One region of the Pedobacter riviphilus genome, then DNA from elsewhere that is predicted to be linked to it. Evidence: riboswitches for the same ligand, from Rfam matches in the RefSeq annotation. Region 1 holds a riboswitch; each other region holds the start of a gene.
What was found. A riboswitch is a leader RNA that binds a small molecule or an ion and turns the genes downstream of it on or off. The one in region 1 is predicted to bind S-adenosylmethionine.

Region 1 (6,062 bases):
GCTTCTTTCTTGGGTCTTTTATTGCAATTTTAATGATCTCCAGGTTCAGGTTCTGGCTTTGGATAATATCCAATAAACCTTGTCCTACAACACCGAAACCAAATAAACCGATTTTTAAATTCTTACTCATTATTTTAGACTTGATTACACAGATAAACAGATTACTGATTAACTGCATTTATTTTATATTATTTTTTGTTGAATTTGATAGTACAGGTATTAGCTATTCACTTTATCCCTAAACCATAACCTTCTACCTCCTATGCAGTGTGCTGCAGTTTAATTATCTTTTTATTCCGGCTTTCCTTAATAAAGTTTCCGATTATGTTAGTCAAAGCATCTGTTTCGATTAAAAATCCATCATGGCCATAATCTGAGTGCAAAGCACTAAATTCTGCTCCCGGGATATGATCGGCCAGATATTTTTGTTCCGATAAAGGAAATAAAACGTCATTTTCTATCCCGATTACCAAGGTATTTGCCGTAATTAGTTTTAGTGCATCGGCAATGCTTTTGCGGTTACGGCCTACATTGTGGCTGTCCATTGCTTTGGTTAAATAATAATAACTGTAAGCGTTAAAGCGGTTGATCAGTTTTTCTCCCTGATAGTTCTGATAAGAAGACGATCTGAAATTGTCGGTCTTATCGTTTACACTTTCTACCTGCGTACTGCCGTAAGCACTGTAGGTTCTATAACTTAATAGCGCAATGCTACGGGCTGTTTTTAAACCTTTGCTGCCACCGTTTGGTTGGTTGGCATAAAAAGTTCTATCGGTAGTAATGGCCAAACGCTGACTTTCGTTAAAAGCAATTCCCCAAGGAGAATGTGCTGCATTGGTGGCAATCAAGATCAGGTTTTCGATTTTATTCGGTTCCGAAATACTCCATTCAACAGCTTGTTGCCCGCCTAAAGAACCTCCGATTAATAATTTAATATAATTAATACCTAAATGCGCAGCCAATAACTGGTGTGCCGATACTAAATCGCGGATGGTAAACTGCGGAAAAGAAAGGTAATAAGGTAAGCCCGTTACCGGATTAGTACTTAATGGGTTTGTACTACCATAATGCGAGCCTAAAACATTAGCACAAACAACATAATGCTCTTCCGGATTGAATAAAGCATTTTCACCGAACAAACCTTCCCACCATTCAAAAACATCAGCATTGGCAGTAAGTGCATGGCAAACCCAAATCACATTATCTTTATTTGCATTTAATTTGCCATAAGTTTGATATGCAATTTGCAGGTTACGGATTTTTTTTCCGCTTTCTAATTTAAACTGTTTGTTATAATGATATGTTGATGCTGTACTCATTGTTTTGTTGTATTCGGAATATTAACGGTTAGGCTTGTAAACTCTCTGTTGGAACTGAAGCATTAATTGTTGCAAATGCCTGTTCGAAATCGGCTTTAATATCATCAATATGCTCAATGCCTACTGATACCCTTAAAGCATTCGGTTTTACACCTGCAGCTAATTGTTCCGTTTCGCTTAATTGTTGGTGTGTTGTGGCCGAAGGTTGAATGATCAGCGTTTTTGCATCACCCACATTGGCCAGGTGAGATACCAGTTTTAAGCTATCAATTACCTGTGTTGCATTTTCTTTGCTTCCGGCTAACTCGAAAGATAAAACTGCGCCAAAACCATTGCTTAAATATTTTTTAGCCAGGTTATTGTATTTACTGCTGGCTAAGCCAGGGTACTGAACTTCTTTAACTAATGGATGGTTTTCTAACCAGGTGGCCAATTCTAATGCATTATCTACATGACGTTGTACGCGGAGCGATAATGTTTCTAATCCTTGTAATAAAAGAAAAGAATTGAAAGGCGATAGGGCAGGCCCAAGATCTCTTAATCCCTCTACACGGGCACGGATGATAAACTGGATGTTTCCAAATGGTCCACCGATACCAAAAACATCACTAAAAACCAAACCATGATAGCCTTCAGAAGGCTCAGAGAACTGAGGAAATTTGCCATTGCCCCAGTTGTAATTTCCACCGTCAACTATTACTCCGCCAATGCTTGTTCCATGGCCACCGATCCATTTCGTTGCAGATTCTACAACAATATTGGCACCATGTTCCAATGGTTTAAACAAATAACCTCCTGCACCAAAAGTATTGTCGACTATTAAAGGGAGATCGTATTTTTTTGCAATGGCGGCAATTTTTTCGAAATCTGGAACGCTAAACGCCGGATTTCCGATGGTTTCGAGATAAATGGCTTTAGTTTTATCGGTAATTTTAGCTTCAAATTCTTCAGGTACATCTGGATTTGCAAAATCGACATGTATACCCAAACGTTTAAAAGCTACTTTAAATTGGTTGTAAGTTCCACCGTAAATGTGAGATGAAGAAACAATGCTATCACCAGCTTCCAATATGTTATTTAACGCTATAAATTGAGCAGCTTGCCCCGATGCAACAGCCAAAGCAGCTACACCACCTTCTAAGGCTGCTATACGTTTTTCGAAAACATCGTTGGTAGGATTCATAATCCTGGTGTAGATATTGCCAAATTCTTTTAAGGCAAATAAATTTGCGCCATGCTCAGCGTTTTTAAAACCATAAGAAGTGGTTTGGTAAATGGGAACAGCCCTTGAACCTGTTGTTGGATCTATTTCCTGGCCAGCGTGTAATTGTAAAGTTTCAAATTTATATGATGTTGACATAGTATCTATTTTTTTAATTGTTGAGTGGGTAAATGCATTAAGATTTTGGGCAATCGTAAAATGTAACAAGGCGTATCCCGATTTTTCGGGACCTTCCAGTTTGAAAGAAACAAAAAAGGAAGATTTTTAAATTACAGTATGCAACAGCACATACAAGCAATCGCGCGCATATCACAACAAGTAATAGAAATAGAAGCTCGTTCTAACTTCTTAAGGTTTGATTTGGGTTCGCCCAGCGATTGAAGATTTAATGTTTTCATCAGTTCTAATTTATATCTCCAAATAACACCATGTTATCCGGTCAGGAATTGGCACCTTCTCTTTCTGAGGGTTGCCAGTGGGTCATCGAGCCAGTCTCTCGCCACTTCTTTATAAATCAACCTGTGAAGATTGACTTTTATTTAGCTTTCCGCCAAATAATATTCCAAATGTCTGAATTAAATTTTAATCGACAAAATAAAATTTCGAATTTACACTAAGACATTGAAAATGAGTGATGTATTTTTATAGCGATATACCAAACTAAAACTTTTAATATAAAATTAACGCTTAAAATTCTAAGTTTGTGTTACCTATCTAAATTTAATCATGATGAAAAATATAAAAGCTTTAGGTTTAGGCCTGCTACTAACTGCAATGTGTTTAAGTAATGCAAACGCCCAGTTTGGTGGTTTGAAGGACAAATTACTAAAAGTTGGCACGGCCCAGGGTGCTAAAGCATTAGGCGTAGACAAGTTTTTAAAGCAACCTGCTGCCATTACCACTAATTTTGAAGATGTAAATAGAGAAGGCGAAAAACAGCCTGATTTTATTAATTCATTAAATTTAAAAGCCCAGCCCTTGTATTTACTGCCTAAAAATCCAGAAGGCGGTTTCGTGCTTTGCGAGGGGCTTTACGAAATGACCAATAAAAGCTACTGCCTAAAAGCCGGAACTTTTGCGCCATCAAAAGGAGATGGATATATGTTTGCCCCAGTTTTAGGGCCGAAAGAAGAAATTGTGGTTTCTATACTTAAAAGTGCAGAAAAACATCCTGATGTTGAACAACATGATATCCAGACGTTGTTATGGACCATTATCGCCAGAACGAAATTTGCCGATTTCAATGGACAGGTTAAACTTACTGCGATAAAATTATTAACACCGAAACAACTTACGCAATTAGAAGGAGGTGCTTTAGGTGTTTTGCCTTTTGATGTAATGGAAAAAGCTAAAGATCAGTTACCATCAGGCGTGAGGGCCGTTTTTGAAGCAGAAAATAATATTCGCCAACTAGTAGCTTCTGGAAATTATACTTATGCCGACATGGAAAAGTACGCCATTATAGCAGGTATGGCTCCTCCAAGAAGCGATGTGCCAAGTGGTATCTGGACTAAACACCCTGACGGTTATTATGTGCGTTATTTTCCTTCTGGTTATTCGATTACCAAAGTGCAGGTATATGTACCAAAAGAATTATTGGCAAATGGAGCTAGGCTGGTTTATGATGCAGCAGGAGATATTGCCTGTCCAGCCAATACTGGATCGCAACGTTTAGCGCAGACTAATGAGCCCTTGGAGGCAAATTATTCCTTGAAATTAACCACGATTTGTAATCCTAAATAAGTTTTGGAAATTAGGGTTCTGTAATCCTTAGGGTATTGCAGTCCCGCTTTACGCTTTATCTTTTTGGCTATCCTTCGACTTCGCTCAGGATGACAGCCAAAAAGGATATCGCTGCAATCGGGTTTAGAAACAAAGGTTCGTAATAACTAGAAACCTATAAGGTCTTTAAGTCCATATAGGTTTTATATTTTACCCCAGCGCCTGTGCTAAATCGGCAATAATATCATCAACATGCTCTAAGCCTACAGAAATACGGAGTAAGTTTTTTGGCGTTTTGCTATCGGGGCCTTCCACCGAATAGCGGTGCTCAATTAAACTCTCTACACCTCCTAAACTCGTCGCTTGCGCAAATAACTTTACCTTATTCACCACCTGATGTGCAGCTTCAACATCTCCTTTAACTAAGAACGACATCATCCCACCAAAATCTTTCATTTGTTTCTTTGCAATTGCGTGTTGTGGGTGATTTTCCAATCCAGGATAAAAAACAGCTTCAACATTCGGGTGTCCGTTTAAATAGTCAGCGATAAGCTTTCCATTTTCACAGTGGCCTTTCATACGATAAGCCAGCGTTTTAATACTTCTGGTTAAGAGAAAACAATCGAAAGGGGAAGGGACCGCACCACCAGTTTGCTGAATGTTTTTGATTTTCTCCCATAACTCATCTTTTTTAGCGGTTACTAAAATACCGCCGAGCACATCACTATGACCGCCAAGATATTTAGTACTGCTATGCATTACAATATCAGCACCTAATAAAACCGGATTTTGTAAAATAGGCGAGGCGAAGGTACTATCGCAGGCTAAAGTGATGTTTTTAGCTTTGGCTATTTTGGCAATCTCTTGTATATCTGTAACCTTTAATAACGGATTGGATGGGGTTTCGATCCAGATCAGTTTGGTATTAGGTTTAATGCTCGATTGTATCAGATTTAAATCAGTCTGATCAATAAAATCAAACTCCAAACTATCGTTAAAAATAGTAAGTAATTGCTTTTTAATACCCCAATACATATCATCAGGTGCAATAATGTGGCTACCAGGTTTTAAGGCCTGGAATAAAACCATACCACAGGTATTTCCCGAAGAAAAAGCAGCCGCATCTTCGCCATATTCTAATTTGGCTACAGTGTTTTCTAAAGCAGACCGGTTTGGATTGCTTACCCTGCTATACATGTGCCCTCCGGGATAACCCCCATCCTCAGCGCGAAAAAAAGTTGTTGATAGATTAATAGGCAGGGTAACATCGCCTGTAGTGCTTTTTACAAGATTAGAAGCGTGAATAGCAAGGGTTTCGGGTTTCATGATAATTAATTTTGATCGAGGTGATATGGGAATGCAATTTAATAATTTGGTGCTAATTTAAGGTTCGTAATGGTTTTGGCAAGATTTATGTAACAAGTTTGACGAAATTTAAATTAAACAAAAAATGAAAAGATTATTTATAGCTATCGCAATAGCATGTTCTACTTTAGTAATGTTACAAAGTTGTAACACGGCAAAAAGAGTAACTGCAGGTGTAACAGGTAGCAGAGGTACAGTTGTTCGCGACTGGGTAGTAAGTAATGTAGTTTTAGAAGGTTTACCTGATGGTGCTGTGCAAGGCCTATTTGGCGAAAAATCTTACAAATGTTTCCAGGGAAGTACATGGCACTTAACTAACAGCGGTAATGGTTCTTACACTTTACCAGCATCAAGCACTTGTGGTTCGATAATGCAAACTATTTTCTGGTCGGCAGCACCTAAAGACCAAACTTTCCAATTCAAAAAAATCTTTG
Region 2 (6,062 bases), 970 kb from region 1:
AAGCATTTTGCAAAAGGCAAATATTGCCGCTCAAATTTACGGCTATCGTACAGAATTTGAACTTTCTAGAATATTGAAATTGGCAACGGGTAATATTCTTCCTTTAGATGACCAGGGAAAAAGGCAGTGGCCAAAAGCAGGAGATAAAGCTAATCTGGTACTGGTTGATGCCAGTTGTTCTGCAGAGGCTGTATCACGTGTATCTCCTGTTAAATCATTGATCCATGAAGGGAATCTGGTTTTCTGATTTATGTACACGTAATTGGTTCATATTTTGCTAGCTTAAAGTTATGATTAATGTTAGTCCCGAAGCAAAGCAAAAAGCATTGTTATTTCTCTCACGGAACCAGAAAGTAGCAGCTGTTAAGGTAGTTAAAGATCATAGTGGCTGCGGTTTAAAAGAAGCCAAAGATTATGTAGATGCCTTAGAAGAAGGAGTAAATCAGCCTGTAACCAATCTGGCAGATCTGGATGCAGAGCTATTGGTTATTTTAGATCAGGGCAATAAGTTAAATGCCATTAAACACTATAAGGATGTTAGGGGCCTAGGGCTGGCAGAAAGTAAAGATTATATTGAAAAACTGATACAGTTTAAGGTTAGCGGCAATATGATGCAACAAAGCAGGGATACCGATGTTAAAAATATCGTCTCTGCGAATGTTACAAATAGCCAAAATCCACCCAAAAATTTTTTGATTAAACTGTTGATCATTATTTTGATTGCAGCAGCTTTAGCCTATTTTATGTTTAAAATTTAGCGACAAACATATTGCAATATTTCTGATAGAATTAGAATGTAGGAAGTAGAATTCTTAACTTGATTTTACACACAAAAAATCTTAAGAATATGAAAATTACATTAGATGCAAAATCCCTTTTGTTGGGATTTTTAGGCGCTGGATTGATGTTCACCGCCATCAGTTTTAAAAACGGACAAGACCAAACCGGCAGAAGGTACCACACGGAAGTAAATGCCAACAACATGGTGGTAATCCTTGATAGCGAAACCGGAAATTACATTGTTGCACCATCTATACCTTTGAGCGGAAAAGTACAGTGGATAAAAGGTGAATTTAATAAGACTTTTAATACTGCAATTGATAATAAAAAAGAGCCGAAATAATCAATTGTGTCATAAACGAGGTGAATCAATGGTCTGTGTCTCACAGACCATCTTTGTTTTTACCATAAGAAAAGTCTCAAGAGGTTGTCATCCTGAGCAGGGTAGAAGGACCTTATTACAAGATAACTAAATATAATGAAGAATAGTTTACTTTACACTTATCCGCTCAACTATTGGTTTACCCGTTGCTTCATCAATACCTTCAACCTCTGCATACTTCACATTTGGGAGCCAGAAACTGCCACCCTGTATCCTGATAAATAATCGGGCAACCCTAATGGTTCGGTTGTTTATGGTCACCGAGACGTGATAGCTTTTATCGCTATACTTTTGCAGGTAAAATGGTAATTTTTTGTGTGATACAAACCTAAATTCATATTTATCGGCGCCAAGGGCCTTCGTGTCGATACCGTAGGCAAACTTGCGTTGGATATAACCGAGATCCTTTTTCTGTCCTTTTTCACCGTACCGGATCCAATAAACCTGAATAGGAGCATCGCTATTGATAGTCCCGTTTTCTTTGAGATTTAATGCATAAATTAAAGTGTTTGTATTCGGATCACGCTGGAGGTAAAACAGCATATGATCTATATTTTTAGGTGTTGGAAAACTGAGCGGGGATGGATCTTTCGACTGTGTCCATGCTAGAGGTGAAAACAAGAAGAAGGTTAAAACTATAATGAACGAGGTTTTAAGTAGAATGAGTAGTCTAGGTGGTGTTAAATACATTTTAGGCTTGTTTATTTAAGAGAGCTTTTAAAAGATTTGAGTACTTTTTAAGTGTCGGTTTTGGGTTGATCATGCAGAATTTCTTCATCGATCTCATTAAGCTGTTCATTATAAAGCCGGTCTGATTCTGCCTTACAATGTTCATAATCATCTAATTTTTCGCAGGAAGTGTTTCCGTGGATCTCGAAAAAATCCCTGATGGATGGATAATCAAAATAAACTGACATATTATTAAGTTTAGGTTACCAATTTGAAGGGGATGGCCATTGATTGTTCGCCGAAAACAGTTAAGAAATCTGCTTTCAAACTCATCTTTTCTGCCATTGCAGAAGGAATTAGCACCTTGTTACACAACAGGTTGCTAAGACATCAAAGGGCCATTCCCTACGTCTTTCTTGATAAGTATTAGACGTCATGGACGGAATCGAACCGCCGTACTAGGTTTTGCAGACCTTTACCTAACCACTCGGCCACATGACTATATGGTCTTTTCAAGTAGCTTTAGATTCACTTTTTGAAGAAGACTCAGCAAAAGTAAAAATTAATTACTATAATTTCTATAGAAATAGTAGTTTTTTTGTGAGATTTCTGATTGTTGAGCTTGTTTTATGGTGTAATTTATTGGTTTTTAGTTGTTTGTGTATTTAAAATAAATTGCAGGTAGATCCTGAAACAAGGTGAGGATGATGATTACTCGCATACAACTCGCCATCGTGATCCGATAGTTATCGGATGCAACTAGATTTACAAGATGACTTTAGTATTCAATAAATTAAGGTTAAAGATTCTTGACTGCGTTAACAAAGACTGATTTAGAAAATCGGTCGTCATTTCCTTTGCTTAGCGAAGGAAATGACGATTCGCCTATACCTATCATCACTACTCTTTTGCTTTCTTGTTAAGATACCTGCCTCTCCGAACGGCCTAATGCTACGCCCTTGCATAATTCCCTCAGTCCAATTTCTTCTTTAATTGTAAATTATATTTCTGTAAATCAATTGTTTACTGATAAAGTCTATAAAATCTATAGGAATACTTGTTTAAATTAAACGAAGTTTATACCTTTACAAAAAAAATAATAGTTCACTAGCAAATTTACGTTCAAGATGAAACTCCGCAGACAACCTCAGCCATATCCCCTGATCAATTATTCAGATCAGTATAACTGCTGTTGCCGCTAATATAAGCTAAGATACAGATCACCTGTTAAAGGTTTTCATTCAGATATTCTTATTTAAAAATCCTGGTACCCCGGGGCCTTTTGATAGAATATTATGGTGGTCATGTATTTAAGTCAATAAGTTGCCGGGGTATCAGGAACAGCCCAAACTAATCACCACCACTAGTTTAGGTTATTACTCTAATTAATTCACCACCATTAATTAGTTGATTTATACAGAAGAAGGGAGAGTCAGTACTCGTTGAACTTCTAGCAACTTTCCATAGGAAAAAGTGCTCAAACTGATCTAGCAATAGATTATAAATTAACCAATAACAAGTAAACTCACGTTTCCTGTTAGGGATTTCATTAAAAGCATAACAGTTGTTTAAACAGCCTGTATCTGTGCTATATGGTTTTCTGTGGGAGAAATCGTGCCTTGTTATTAAAAACTCTAAAACGATAGTGTTTAACTAATAATGATGATTATGAAAATGAAAATTTCCTCAAGAATTGCATGCCTAACCACCTCAGTCCTGTTACTGGGAGGCATTGCATCCGCCAAGGTGGCAAAACCATTCCCAAAAGAAGGGATTTGGAGGGGCGAGTTTAATGTAAGCGAATCAAAAGTGCCATTTAACTTCGAATTAAAAGGTAAAAATCCTCAAACGGCCATCTTAACTTTAATTAATGGCTCCAGACGTGATGATTTTCATGTAGAAAGACGTGGTGATGATTCCATCTATGTAAAAATGAATACCTACGATGCTGCTTTGGTGGCAAAAATAGAAACTGATGGCACTTTATCGGGCGAATACCGCAGTCTGGTACCTGGTTTCAGGGGCAATTCACTTCCCTTTGTAGCAGAGCATGGTAAAAATTACCGCTTTGTAGAACCTGGAAAAGATATCGCACCAAAACACAATATCTCTGGCAAGTGGGAAATAAAAACCTATACCAAAGAAGCTGTACCAGCATCTATTGCTTTATTAAAGCAGAATGGAAATAAACTTACCGGAGTAATCATGACTGTTGTGGGCGATACACGGGAGCTTGAAGGTACTGTACAGGGTGATGAATTTGAGTTGTCTGGCTTTACCGGACCAAGTCCTTTTATTGTAAAAGGAAAAATTAACGACGATAACAGCATTACTGGTGAACAGGGTTTCGGAATTTATAAAAACCTGAAATTTGATGGCCAGCGCAACGAAAATGCCGAGCTTCCTGATCCTTACAAGCTTACTTTTCTTAAAGAAGGTTATAAAAAACTTGATTTTACCTTTCCAGATCTAACAGGAAAAAATGTTTCCTTAAGTGATGATAAATACAAAGGTAAGGTCGTAATTATTGAAACGATTGGTACCTGGTGCCCAAATTGTACCGATCAAACGGTTTTTCTTTCGCCATGGTTTAAAAAGAACCAAAAACGAGGCGTGGAAGCCATTGCGATTGGTTTCGAACAAAAAGATGATCTCGAATATGCCAAATACACGTTGGGTAAATTGAAAGAGAAATATGGTATCACTTACGATATCCTGTTTGGTGGCATTGCCGATAAAAAAGTAGTGGCTGAAAAACTGCCTGCGCTAAATAAATTCATTGCTTTTCCAACAACCATCATTATCGATAGAAAAGGAAATGTAAGAGAAATTTATACCGGCTATACAGGCACCGTAACCGGAAAATACTTTAACGATTACGAAACCAAATTTAACAAAGTGCTCGACGAGCTGATTGCTGAACCAGTACCCGAAAAACTGGCTTCAGCAGAAACACTAAAAAGTAAATAACCTAAACTAAGTATAAACAAAATATTAGGCTGTATTTCATTGCAGCCTATATTTTAACCTACACTTAAAACTATACAAGATGAAAACTTACTTTGCTAAAATGCAGGTGCTGGCACTGGCATCGCTCATTTCTACAACAGCCTTTGCTGTAAATAAGGTGCATGAAGAACCGAAAACAGCCAAAAAATTTATAAAAGAAGGAATTTGGCGTGGTGTTTTTAAGGTAGCTGAAACAGAAGTGCCTTTTAATTTCGAACTGAAAGGAAAAGATGCAGCGCATGCCACGTTTACACTGTTAAACGGTACGCGGAGAGACGATTTCCACATCAAATACCTGGGACAGGATTCACTATTTATCAAAATGAATACTTACGATGCAGCTTTGGTGGCCAAAATTGAAAGTGATGGCCGGATCTCTGGCGAATATAGAAGCCTGGTGCCAGGTTTGCAGGGCAATGCTTTGCCTTTTACTGCAGAGCAAGGTAAATCTTACCGTTTTGTTGAGCCGGGAAAAGACGTTGCACCTGTTGCCAATTTAACTGGTAAATGGGAGTTTAAAGGTTTTTCTAAAGAAGCTGTTCCAAACAAAGTTGCCATATTAAAACAAGAAGGAAATAAACTTACTGGTGTAATTATGCAGGTAACCGGCGATAGCCGTGAGCTTGAAGGTACCGTTCAGGGAAATCAATTTGTACTTTCTGGTTTTAGTGGACCAAGCCCTAAAATTTATAAGGGTACCATTAACGAAGACGGTACACTTTCGGGTGAAATTAGCCAGGGCATTTACGATAACTTAAAGTTTACCGGCGTAAAAGACAGTAAGGCAGAATTGCCAGATCCTTATAAACTAACACATTTAAAGGAAGGTGTTAAAAAACTTGCTTTTACTTTTCCCGATCTGAATGGCAAACCTGTTTCGTTAACTGATGATAAATATAAAGGTAAGGTTGTGATTGTAGAACTGGTGGGTACCTGGTGCCCCAACTGTACCGACCAAACCGTATTCCTTTCTCCTTGGTTCAATAAAAATTCGAAAAGAGGGGTAGAAGCCATCGCCATTGGTTTCGAGCAGAAAGATGATCTTGAGTATGGAAAATATACACTTGGAAAGCTTCGCGATAAATACAACATTAAATACGATATCCTATTTGGCGGATTGGCCGATAAAAGATTGGTTGCCGATAAACTTCCGGCATTAAACAAATTCATTGCTTATCCAACCACCATTATTATCGATAGAAAAGGAGAAGTACGCGAAATA
Region 3 (6,062 bases), 540 kb from region 1:
ACTTACGGTAAAGGCACTCTCAGTATAAGAGCCGAAAGGCGTTCCATTGGTACCATAGGCAATCCTCACTTTACGTCTATCGTTGTAATAATCGGTCCCTGATCTGAAATTGAAATCAAGTCCATCAATAATCTTATAGTTAAGGGCTAAACTTCCAATAATCCGGCTACGGTTTTGCGATACTGTATTTTCGTATGCTACCCAATAAGGATTGCTGTAATAGCTGTTGTTCCAGTTAAACGTTTTTCCATTTTCGTCCAAATAGTTTTTCAATTGGTTAATATCAACCTGGCGGCCGAACCAGGTAAACTGCAACATCGTACTGGTTGATCTCGAACCGCCTGTTCCAGGTAAATTATCAGAGTTAAGTTTGCTATAATTTGCATTGGCAGTTAAGGTTAACTTCGGTGTTATTTTTAATGATGTATTGAGCACAAACGAATTTTTGCCCTGACCAGAGTTAGGTACGATCCCCACCTGTTTTAGGTTATTATATGATATCCGGTAATCATATTTTTCACCGGCATCTGCAACCGATACCCCATTGTTCAATGAATATCCTGTTTGAAAGAAATCGCGCACATTATCGGGATGTGCCACAAAAGGAACGGCTACTCCCTTCGAAAAAAATTGTGGAATTAGTCTACCATCCAATTTAGGTCCCCAGCTTTCATCTACGCCATCGTTAATGCCTTTACCTGCACCGTCTACGTAACTAAACTTGCCTTCAGATCCCTGACCGAAAGCATTTTGATAAACAGGCAGGGTGAGTAAAGTTTCTAAAACAGCATTCGAATTGATGGCAATGCCTAATCCTTTTTTCGATTTACCCGTTTTGGTTTTAATGAGTATAACGCCTGCTGCAGCCCTCGAGCCATATAGCGCCGCGGCATTTGGTCCTTTCAACACACTCACCGATTCTATATCTTCCGGATTGATATCTGAAATGGTATTGGCATAATCTCTTGCCCCAGCCGAATTTAACTGAGAGTTATCTACCGGAATCCCATCAACTACAAATAATGGCTGGTTATTTCCTGCAATGGAAGTTTCTCCCCTAATAACCACTCGTGATGACCCCATACTCCCCTGGCTGTTGGTTACCCGTACACCAGCTATTTTTCCGGCCAGTGCATTTACCAGGTTGGATTCTTTAGCTTCAGCCAAATCCTGTCCTTTTAATTCCTGAACAGCATAACCTAGCGATTTTTTCTGTCGCGAAATACCCAATGCCGTAACCACTACCTCATCCAACGCATTATCGCTTGATTGAAGAATGACCGAAACTGGGCCTGCATTTTTATTGATTTGTATTTCCTGACTCTTAAAACCGATATAAGAAAATACCAAGGTGCCCTTATCTGGTGCACTAATAGAGAAAGCTCCTTTTGCATCAGAAATGGTGGTTTGTTTGGTTTCTTTTATTAATATGGAAACACCTGGGAGTGTTTCACCATCTGCCGACTTTACCGTTCCGGTAACCGTGACATCTTGAGCGGAAAGCTTTTGTGCTATGAGGAGCAAAAAGATAAGCGCTATTGATTTTAAATTTTTAAGCATATTGTGTAGTTAATTAGTTAATAAGGGATAATAATTTTGGGCAAAACAATTCCTAACGGTTAATAACCGTGTTTTATAAGAAAACAAAGGAATGGTTAGATCAAAAAAGCCTGTTAAATGGAGCGATTTTAACAGGGCATGCGCATTCGGAAGTATGCACTAAGGTTTGCATCAATAGCTTTTAGCTTGTCTGTTTTTTTCATCTGAATAATTTTCTTTAAACCGTATTTACTTTTCAAGCGTGCATCAGGGCAAAAAAAAAGCACCCCATAAATCAGAAGTGCTCCATATATTCTTATAAGGATAACGCAAACAACTGACTTAACTACCCCAGATTCATCTGAGATGGAATTAGCACCATTTCTAAAAATTAGATGGTTGCTAAGGCTTCACAGGGCCATTCCCTCCGCCTTTCTTGATAAGTATTTTAAAATAACTGGGGCAAAGGTATAATTAATTCCATTTATCCTATAGTTTTTATAGATTTTTATTGAAATATTTTTTCTTTGGCAATTACATCCATATCTTTGTCTACTAATTTAGTCGATAAATATACATCCCCAATGAAACTAAAATCCATTTTAGCAGCCGTATTGGCCATATCAACAACTTTTATCTATGCCCAGGAACATAATACTTTACCCAATCAGGTAGTAAAACTCAACAAAATAAAATCTAAAGCCTTTGTTTCCCTCGGCAATTGGCGCGGCATAGCGAAAGTAAAGGAAGGTCTGGAAATTCCTTTTAATTTCGAGATCAATGAAAAAAGCGGTCAACAGAAATTATATTTCCGCAATGCCGAAGAAAGTTTCGAAGGTGGTCTGGTAAAACAGACTGCTGATTCACTTTTCGTAAAACTGGATCAGTTTGATAACGAACTCGCATTTGCAATAGATGGCGATCATTTATCTGGTACATTAAGAAAGCAAGATAAAACTGGCCAACCTTTGGTAATTATTGCTGAACGAAAAAATTATCGTTTTAAAACGGCAGATAAACCAGCAACAGCAGACTATTCTGGTAGTTATGATGTGGTTTTTAAATCGCCAAATGGTAAAGAAGAAAAAACAGTAGGTTTATTTAAGCAAACGGGAAACAAACTTACGGGTACTTTTTTACGCGTAACAGGCGATTCGCGCTATCTGGAGGGCGTTGTGGAAGGAAATGAGTTTCAACTTTCTAGTTTTATTGGCTCCTCCTCTCCTGCCTATTACAAAGGAACTTTCCAGTCAGATGGCTCATTAACCGGTGAAATTTTAGGTACAAGGGGAAGCCAGTCTTTTACCGGGACCAAAAATAAAGATGCTGCCCTGCCTGATCCTTATAAACTCACCTACCTTAAAAAAGGATATAAAACACTTGATTTTAGCTTTCCTGATATCAACGGGAAAAAGATTTCGCTAAAAGATGAGAAGTATAAAAACAAAGTGGTGATTTTGACCATCACCGGAAGCTGGTGCCCTAACTGTGTTGACGAAGCTACCTTTTTGGCGCCGTGGTACAAAAAGAACAAAAACCGCAGTGTAGAAATTATCGCTTTACATTACGAACGCTCAACCGAACCTGAATATGCAAAAAAGGTGATGACACGTTTCCGCGAACGTTTTGGAATTGATTACGACCAGGTTATTGCAGGTACTGCCGATAAACAGGTGGTATCCGAATCGTTGCCTGCACTCGATTCTTTTTTATCGTTCCCAACCACGATAATAATTGATAAACAAGGTAATGTAGCCCAGATCCATACTGGTTTTAATGGTCCGGCCACAGGTAAGTTTTATGATGAATTTATTAAAGAATTTAATACTGAGATTGATACGTTACTGAAGAAATAAGCATAGCACTCTCATTTCTTATCGGTTGGTGTCTCACCAACCGAAATAAAGCGTTGGTCGGTGAGACACCGACCAATAGAACTTCCGTGATTTCCGTGCTTCCGTGGCAAATTAAATGGTAGCACAGGCAAGCCACTCCAAATAATAAATAATAATGCATAATGTATCGTTTTTGTAAAGCAGGTTTAGCGCACTTCAGTTCGGGCAGTCCTTCTTTTCGCTTCTATCTTTTTGTGACTGTAATTACATAAAAAATAGCGTTTTACATTTTGTTCTTAGTAGTAACTGTGTTTTTAGCCCCGGGCGAAGCGGCATCCCTGAAGCGCAGCGAAAGGATATAGCAGAGAACGGGAACAAACTTTAATAATTGCCCCTGACATTGCGCTTCAAAAACATATACCGTTCCCTTTTTGGAAAGCAGGTTTAGCGTACTTCGGTTAGGGCAGTCCTTCTTTCCGCTCCTATCTTTTTGCGAATGTTATTGCTGCCTGTTTGGCTCTGCAACAAAAAGGATAGCCGCTGCAATAAGGTTTATTTAACAAAGGTTTGTACAAGGAACAAAATAGCGTTTTACATTTTGTTCTTAGTAGCAACTGTATTTTTAGCCCCGGGCGAAGCGGCATCCCTGAAGCGCAGCGAAAGGATACAGCGAAGAACGGGAACAAACTTTAATAATTGCCCCTGACACTGCGCTTCAAAAACATATACCGTCTCCTTTTTGGAAAACAGGTTTAGCACACTTCAGTTTTAGGCAGTCCTTCTTTCCGCTCCTATCTTTTTGTAAATGTTATTGCTGTTTGTTTGACCTTTACTGACTGCTTCCGTGGCAAAAGCACCAAGCTATTGAATAGCTTTCGATACAAAACTAATAATTGTTTTCTTTGGTATCACCACCGTTGTTGTCCGGCTAAACCTTGCGATGTTAATCCCATAAAAATGACCTTCCCAATCAAAAACTGGCGATCCGCAGGCATTTGCTTTAATGGCTGCATCGTGTGTAAAAACAGCATTAAACCCATCTCTTCGTTCTGATTTTCCACCTTCAAATTTCTCTGCCGGATGATTTGATACCGACTGACCCCGTCCCGCTAGTTTTAGTGTTTTACTCATCTTACCTGAAGCATTTTCCCATTCAAAAATAACCTCATCTCCTGCCCAATATTTCATCATTTCGGGCGCAAATTCATTTGCCTTTTTGATAAGTTTCCCATTAATGCCAATGAGTTCATCGCCAACTTTTACTCCTGCTTTCTCGGCCGGGCTACCTTCTTTAATTAATGAGAATTGAACTGGGCTGGAATTGTATACCACCATAGCTCCCAAATAAGGTTGACTGTTAATTTTCGGCAAATTAAATAGCGTACTGCCCAAAATACTGCGCATCACTTTGCCAGCGGGATCAATGCTATAAAGAAGTTTACCCATTTCTATTTTAACGCTGTCGCCATCAGAAATATTTAAATCAATTCCACCAGTTATTCGCTGTTCAAGTTCAAATAAAACCAGGTCGTTTTCCTGATCTTTTCCAATCAACTTAATCGGCACTGCGGTTCCATTAATATCACATTGTGCTTGTTCGCCAACTATAGTGTTTTTACTCAGTAGAAACTGTTTTTTAGCTCCATTTGTTGTGCTAACATTCAATAAAGTAGCGTAAATATCCTGGTTTTCTCCTTTTATCAAACTTTTGACGAAAAAGCAGCTGTTTTTAAGCCTTGGTATATCAAAATCAGGGTGTAAAGCCTTTTGTTTGCTTTCTTTCTGTAATTGCAAAGACAAGGGATCTGTTTTCACACTATCTTGTTTTTCAGGGAAAGCCGTATAAAGCGTTTCACTGTTCAAGGCTGTCCAATAACGGCGGTAAAGGTCAACCGGAATTTCAAAATTCATTTCTTCTGAAACATCAATGGCACTGTGCAACCCGATTACACGGCCATAATAATCGAATAACGGGCCACCAGAATCGCCAGGTTCCATTTTGCAGGTGGAGCGGATAAAACCATATTCGTTTTTTACTTCTGCAACACTGCCCAACCTTAAAGTTGGGAGTGTTTGGTTTAAGCTTTCGGGATAAGAAATACTGATACAAGGTTCGTTTTTAAGCAAACTTGCCGAATAACCCATCTCTGCAAATGGATAGGTGCCTTTATCGGTAATTTTCATCATGCCCACATCTGGAATGCCAGGCGTATCTTTATTTTCTATTTTTCCTAAAGCCATTGCAATACATTCACGTCCATCGGAAAAAAAAACCTTATAATTTTTACCCGGTAAAATGGTATGTGCAGCCGTTAAGATATAACCATCGGCACTTACTACCACGCCGCTAAACTGTGCACTGGTTCTTTGGTTCTGCTGTACATCGAAGCCCCACATGCGTACACTTGCAGGATATGCCTTTTTAACCGCTTGGGCAATGGTATACTGAAATTTAGCCACCAGCTTTTTCTGTGCGGTAGCATTTAGGTTAAACAGTATCACTAAGGTTACTGTTAATGCCTTTATAGAATTATTCATTGTTATTTATGATTTTTAGCCAGGTTAATCCGCTCAGAAATTTCGTGGAGCGCTGCGGCATCGGTTCCGGCAAACCCAGTTAGTTTAAATACAATATTACCTGCTTTATCGATAACGAATTTTGCAGGGATGGCAATCACCCCATAATCT
Region 4 (6,062 bases), 2.4 Mb from region 1:
CGTCTAATTCATGTTTGTAAGCGTCGTAACCTTTTTTGTAAGATTTTTGGATACTCCGGCCAGATGGTGTGTAATATCTTGCGATGGTTAAGTTCAATGCAGAGCCGTCTCCAAAAGCAAATTGCTCCTGTACCAAACCTTTGCCAAAGGAGCGGCGGCCAACAATAATCCCTCGCCCCAAATCCTGGATAGCCCCTGCTACAATTTCGCTGGCCGAGGCCGTATTTTCATTAATTAAGACAGCCAGTTTGCCATTTTGAAAAGCGCCTGTTCCTGTAGAAAAATAATCGGTACGTGGCTCATGCTTACCCTGCGTATACACAATAAGTTTGTTCTCGCCCAAAAACTGATCAGCAAGTCCTGTAGCTGCAGTGAAATAACCACCTCCATTATCGCGCAGGTCAAGAATCAGCTTTTTCATGCCCTTTGCTTTCAGGTTGTTAGCCGCGACGGAGAAATCGTTGTCGGTATTAGCACCAAATTTACTGATTCGTACATAACCTGTTTCGTTGTTGATCATATAGGCGGCATCAATGCTGCTGATGTTTACTTTGCCGCGGGTAACCATGATTCGGTTACTTTGTGAAGCCCCCGAGTGTAAAAGCACTACGCTCACACCAGTTCCAGATTTACCTTTAAAACGACCAGTAAGTTGGTCTTTGGGTAGGTTTCGGCCACTTACTACTGCGGTATCGATACTCAAAATCTTATCGCCCAATTTAATTCCTGCCTGATAAGCTGGCCCATCCTTAACCACACTGGTAACCATCATGGTATCGTTAAGCATATAATATTCTATACCTACGCCTTCAAAATTCCCTTCCAGGTTATCGGTCATATCTTGCGCATCCGTTGGTGGCAGGTAAACACTATGTGGATCGAGTTGGTGTAAAACGCTGTCGATAGGTAAGTTTTGAAGCGAATCGGTATTGATGTCATCAACATAATTGCCATTGATGATGTGTAAGATCTCGTTTAATTTTTCGTCGCTATTGTTGGCTAACTGCGGACTTTTTTTAACGCCAAAACCTTGATCCTTAATGAATTTTATGCCCAAAAACATACCCGCTATTAAAATTACAGAATAGCTTAAAGCGATCAGTGCGTTATTACGGGTATTTTTTTTCATCAGCGTTACTGCAAATTTATGAAAATTAGCGAGTTGATATATTTTTTAACTGCATTTTCATGTCTTTTGTTTATAATATTTAACATTAATTAACGCAAGGAAGGCCTCGCTTGAAATTTATGACACATATTTTTGGATTTTTAGCGCAGTTTTTAGAAAGAATTTACCGAATTTTATCAAAATTAAATTTATGAATAGAGTTACCGAGCAAGAATCTAACTATGACCACATCGATCAGATGTCGGTATTAGAAGTTTTGCAGGGCATTAATAACGAAGATAAAACTGTAGCATTTGCAGTTGAAAAATGTTTGCCTCAGATTGAAAAATTAACGTCGGCAGTGGCTGGACGGATGAAAAAAGGTGGCCGTCTCTTTTATATAGGTGCAGGTACAAGTGGCCGTTTAGGTGTAGTAGATGCTTCAGAATGCCCGCCTACTTACGGTGTTCCTTTTGATTGGGTTGTAGGAATTATTGCTGGCGGCGATACAGCCATTAGAAGAGCGGTAGAATTTGCTGAAGATGATGCTGAACAAGCCTGGAAAGATCTTCAGGAATTTGAGATTAATGAAAAAGATTGTTTAGTTGGCCTGGCAGCATCGGGTACTACCCCGTACGTCATCGGTGGTTTAAACACGGCACGCAAGCATGGCATTTTAACTGGCTGCATTGTTTGCAATACCGGTGGGCCAATAGCTGCCGAATCTGATTTTCCGGTTGAAGTAGTAGTTGGGCCTGAGTTTGTTACCGGTTCTACCCGGATGAAATCGGGTACGGCGCAAAAGATGGTATTAAACATGTTAAGCACTACTGTTATGGTTCAGTTGGGGCGTGTAGTTGGCAATAAAATGGTCGATATGCAGTTAACCAATCATAAGCTGGTAGATCGTGGTACACAAATGGTTGCCGATGAACTGAATATAGGATATGAAGCAGCAGCAGAGTTATTAACCCGTTATGGAAGTGTGCGTAAAGCAGTTGAAGCCGGACATTAAAAAATGAGAGAATGCTTGAGTGATAGAATTAGAGGATGATTGATCTCAGCAGCAGTATCAAACATTCACTCATTCAAAACTCACCCATTCAATAATTAAAAAGAAGCATGCACGAAATTGAGCCTTATTATCAGTGGAGAGATGATTATATTTCGGCAGAAGATGAGCGTTCGCCATTTTACAATACCGAATATTCGGAACTTTACTTCGATAAGCAGATTTATAACTTTTTACTGCACCCACAATGGGATGAGTTCGGCTCGAATACCCTGTACATGAAGGTGTTGTACGTTGATTATGACCGCAGTTATGCCATTATAGAGTTTATAGGGGAATGGAACGATGCCATTAATAACGATATTATGCTGCTGAAACGCGATATTTTAGAGCTGATGATGGACGAAGGCATTAATAAATTTATCCTGATCGGTGAAAATGTGCTGAATTTTCATGCCTCTGATGACAGTTATTATGAAGAGTGGTTTCAGGAAGTAGAAGATGGCTGGATTGTTGGGGTAAATTTTCAGGAACACGTAATCACCGAGTTTCGCGATAATAACATCGATTATTACATTAACTTTGGTGGTGCATTTGACAATCTGCCATGGCGCACACTAAAACCACTACAGTTCTTTAAAAAAGTTGAAGAACTGCTGACAAAAAGATTAAACTAAATATTTATTTTTATATAGTTAAATACACAAATTTAAAATGGAACAACAAAATTATCAATATCAAGACAACAGTGTTTTTGTACAGGAAAAATCTGTTTCTAAAAAATTCTTTGCAAACGTTTTCTTATGGATGTTCGTGGCATTGAGTTTATCAACAGTAGCTGCCTATTTATTTGGTACCAATGAGCAGTTAATGCAATACCTTTTAAATATTAATCCAACAACTGGTAAAGTGAGCATGTCAATTTTTGGTTATGTAGCCATGTTTGCACCGCTTGGACTGGTTTTATTAATGGGATTCGGATTAAGTAGATTATCATTGCCGGCGTTAATTGGCGTTTTTGTACTTTATTCAGTGTTAACTGGAGTTAGTTTAAGTTTTATCTTGTTAACTTATACTTCAGGTTCAGTAGTGAGCTGTTTTGCAGGAGCTGCCGGAATATTTGGAATTATGGCATTTATGGGCTATACAACCAATATCGACCTAAGTAAATTTGGGCCGATTTTAATGGTTGGGGTAATTGGCTTAGTGATTGCCAGCGTAATTAATATGTTTATTCAAAGCGAACAGTTCAGTTTGTTTATGGCATTTATTGGTATCGCCATATTTACGGCATTAACGGCTTATGATGTGCAAAAAATTAAAAGAATTGGCGAAGGGATAGAAGCTAGCGGCGAACAGGTTCTTCAGATTGAATCTAAAAAAATGGCTATTGTAGCTGCACTATCTCTATACTTAGATTTCTTAAATATCTTCCTTTTCTTACTTCGTATTTTCGGAAGCAGAAAGTAATCATTAACAGAACAATATTCTTAAGGCCGCGCAGTTTTGCGTGGCCTTTGTAATTTTATTTGGTAGCAATGCGATAAATTTTGGAATTGATGTTGCTTTGTTGCATTTTTGTATGCTTATTAAGAAAGACGGAGGGATTAGACCCAACGAAGTCTTAGCAACCTGTAACCTACAAGGTGCTAAATTCTATTCTGCAAATAGCGGAAACAGATAAGTTTAGGATTACGATTCACGTACCAACTTTTTAAATAAGCCTTTTAGAGACTTGAGACTATAGATTTGAGATTTGAGACATTGCGTCTTATCCATGCTCATATCTAACGTCTCATATCTCAAATCTTACAACAAGAATGAGCATAAGAGAAGAATTAGAAAAACGTATTTTGGTGATTGATGGTGCAATGGGTACCATGATTCAGCGATATACCCTAACCGAAGAAGATTTTAGAGGGGAACGATTTAAAAACCATCCCTGTGATGTAAAAGGCAATAACGATTTGCTCAACATCACACGTCCGGATATTATTAAAACAATACACCTGGAGTACCTGGCGGCTGGTGCCGATATCATCGAAACTAATACGTTCAGTACACAGCGCATTTCCATGGCCGATTACCAGATGGAAGACCTTTCTTACGAGATGAGTTTTGAAGGTGCACGTGTGGCAAAAGAAGCTGTAAACGAATTTATGGCTGCAAATCCAGATCGTAAATGCTTTGTGGCCGGTGCTATTGGCCCAACCAACCGTACCCTTTCCATGTCGCCAAATGTAAACGACCCTGGTTTTAGGGCGGTTTATTTTGATGAACTGGAAGCTGCTTATTACGAACAGGTACGTGGTTTGGTAGATGGTGGTTCTGATGTATTATTAATCGAAACCATTTTCGATACGTTAAATGCTAAAGTGGCTATTGTGGCCATTAAAAAATATGAAGAGGTAATTGGCCGTAAACTGGAGATCATGATTTCTGGTACCATTACAGATGCCTCTGGAAGAACGCTTTCAGGCCAAACAGCCGAAGCTTTTTTGAACTCTGTAATGCATGCTAAACCATTAAGTATTGGTTTTAACTGTGCTTTGGGAGCTAAAGAAATGCGTCCGCATATTGAGGAGCTTGCCGCAAAAGCAGGTTGTTATGTTTCGGCCTATCCAAATGCTGGTTTGCCAAATGAGTTTGGAGCTTACGATGAGCAACCGCATGAAACGGCACATTTGGTAGACGATTTTATTGCATCAGGTTTTGTGAACATTGTGGGTGGATGCTGTGGTACCACGCCAGAGCATATTGGTTGTATTGCTAAAAATGCGAGGAAAGCCGAGCCGAGGAAAGTACCAGTGCTTGAGCCTTACATGCGTTTAAGCGGATTGGAACCGGTAACCATCACTCCAGAAAGCATTTTCGTCAATATTGGTGAAAGAACAAATATTACCGGATCCCCTAAATTCTCTAAACTGATCTTAGGTGGCGATTATGAGGCTGCATTGGCTGTTGCCTTACAACAGGTTGAGGGCGGTGCGCAGGTAATCGATGTGAACATGGACGAAGGGATGTTGGATTCGGAAGCGGCAATGACCAAATTCTTAAATCTCATTGCCTCTGAACCTGATATTGCTAAATTGCCCATCATGGTCGATTCATCCAAATGGTCGGTTATTGAAAATGGCTTAAAATGTTTGCAGGGAAAAGGGATTGTAAACTCCATCTCCTTAAAGGAAGGGGAGGAGAAATTCCGCGAAAGCGCCCGCAAAATTATGCAATATGGTGCTGCGGTAGTAGTAATGGCTTTTGATGAGCAGGGACAGGCCGATAATTATGAGCGTAGAAAGGAAATTTGCAAAAGAAGTTACGATATCCTGGTGAATGAAATTGGTTTCCCGGCAGAGGATATTATTTTCGATCCGAATATCTTAACCGTTGCAACAGGATTGGAAGAGCATAATAATTATGCAGTCGATTTTATAAATGCCACCCGTTGGATTAAAGAAAACCTGCCTCATGCTAAAGTGAGTGGAGGGGTTTCTAACATTTCGTTCTCTTTTAGGGGGAATAATGTAGTGCGAGAAGCCATGCACTCGGCATTTCTTTACCATGCCATTCAGGCTGGTTTAGATATGGGAATTGTAAATGCAGGGATGTTGGAGGTTTACCAGGAAATTCCACCCGAGTTGTTAGAAAGGGTAGAAGATGTACTCTTAAACCGAAGGGAAGATGCAACAGAGCGTTTAGTAGAATATGCTGATACTGTAAAATCGAAAGGTAAAGAGGTGGTTAAAGATGAAGAGTGGAGAAAAGGTTCTGTTGAAGAGAGATTATCTCATTCTTTAGTTAAAGGAATTGTAGAATACCTGGATGATGATGTAGAGGAGGCCAGACAAAAATATGCCCGCCCGATTCAGGTAATCGAGGGGCCGTTGATGGACGGGATGAATATTGTGGGTGATTTATTCGGTGCCGGAAAAATGTTCTTGC

Region 2: it holds a riboswitch for S-adenosylmethionine, as region 1 does, so the genes downstream of both, H9N25_RS04165 (peroxiredoxin family protein) here and H9N25_RS08010 (O-acetylhomoserine aminocarboxypropyltransferase/cysteine synthase family protein) in region 1, are expected to answer to the same signal.
Region 3: it holds a riboswitch for S-adenosylmethionine, as region 1 does, so the genes downstream of both, H9N25_RS10200 (SusC/RagA family TonB-linked outer membrane protein) here and H9N25_RS08010 (O-acetylhomoserine aminocarboxypropyltransferase/cysteine synthase family protein) in region 1, are expected to answer to the same signal.
Region 4: it holds a riboswitch for S-adenosylmethionine, as region 1 does, so the genes downstream of both, metH (methionine synthase) here and H9N25_RS08010 (O-acetylhomoserine aminocarboxypropyltransferase/cysteine synthase family protein) in region 1, are expected to answer to the same signal.

Annotation. Positions count from the first base shown of each region.
Region 1 is NZ_CP061171.1:1,954,073-1,960,134, forward strand. It holds gene H9N25_RS08000 (homoserine dehydrogenase) at 1-130, opposite strand, end outside; gene H9N25_RS08005 (homoserine O-acetyltransferase family protein) at 261-1,319, opposite strand; gene H9N25_RS08010 (O-acetylhomoserine aminocarboxypropyltransferase/cysteine synthase family protein) at 1,348-2,679, opposite strand; SAM riboswitch class I at 2,947-3,057, opposite strand; gene H9N25_RS08015 (hypothetical protein) at 3,268-4,284, shown strand; gene H9N25_RS08020 (trans-sulfuration enzyme family protein) at 4,474-5,589, opposite strand; gene H9N25_RS08025 (hypothetical protein) at 5,714-6,062, shown strand, end outside.
Region 2 is NZ_CP061171.1:988,837-994,898, forward strand. It holds gene H9N25_RS04135 (amidohydrolase) at 1-247, shown strand, start outside; gene H9N25_RS04140 (ribosomal protein L7/L12) at 291-758, shown strand; gene H9N25_RS04145 (hypothetical protein) at 848-1,123, shown strand; gene H9N25_RS04150 (DUF4833 domain-containing protein) at 1,271-1,705, opposite strand; gene H9N25_RS04155 (hypothetical protein) at 1,900-2,079, opposite strand; SAM riboswitch class I at 2,158-2,257, opposite strand; tRNA gene H9N25_RS04160 (tRNA-Cys) at 2,262-2,332, opposite strand; SAM riboswitch class I at 3,241-3,338, shown strand; gene H9N25_RS04165 (peroxiredoxin family protein) at 3,500-4,801, shown strand; gene H9N25_RS04170 (peroxiredoxin family protein) at 4,881-6,062, shown strand, end outside.
Region 3 is NZ_CP061171.1:2,492,543-2,498,604, forward strand. It holds gene H9N25_RS10200 (SusC/RagA family TonB-linked outer membrane protein) at 1-1,560, opposite strand, end outside; SAM riboswitch class I at 1,879-1,985, opposite strand; gene H9N25_RS10205 (TlpA disulfide reductase family protein) at 2,124-3,395, shown strand; gene H9N25_RS10210 (trypsin-like peptidase domain-containing protein) at 4,236-5,912, opposite strand; gene H9N25_RS10215 (TlpA family protein disulfide reductase) at 5,915-6,062, opposite strand, start outside.
Region 4 is NZ_CP061171.1:5,402,593-5,408,654, forward strand. It holds gene H9N25_RS22345 (S41 family peptidase) at 1-1,129, opposite strand, end outside; gene murQ (N-acetylmuramic acid 6-phosphate etherase) at 1,320-2,123, shown strand; gene H9N25_RS22355 (hypothetical protein) at 2,231-2,797, shown strand; gene H9N25_RS22360 (Bax inhibitor-1/YccA family protein) at 2,835-3,590, shown strand; SAM riboswitch class I at 3,704-3,807, shown strand; gene metH (methionine synthase) at 3,941-6,062, shown strand, end outside.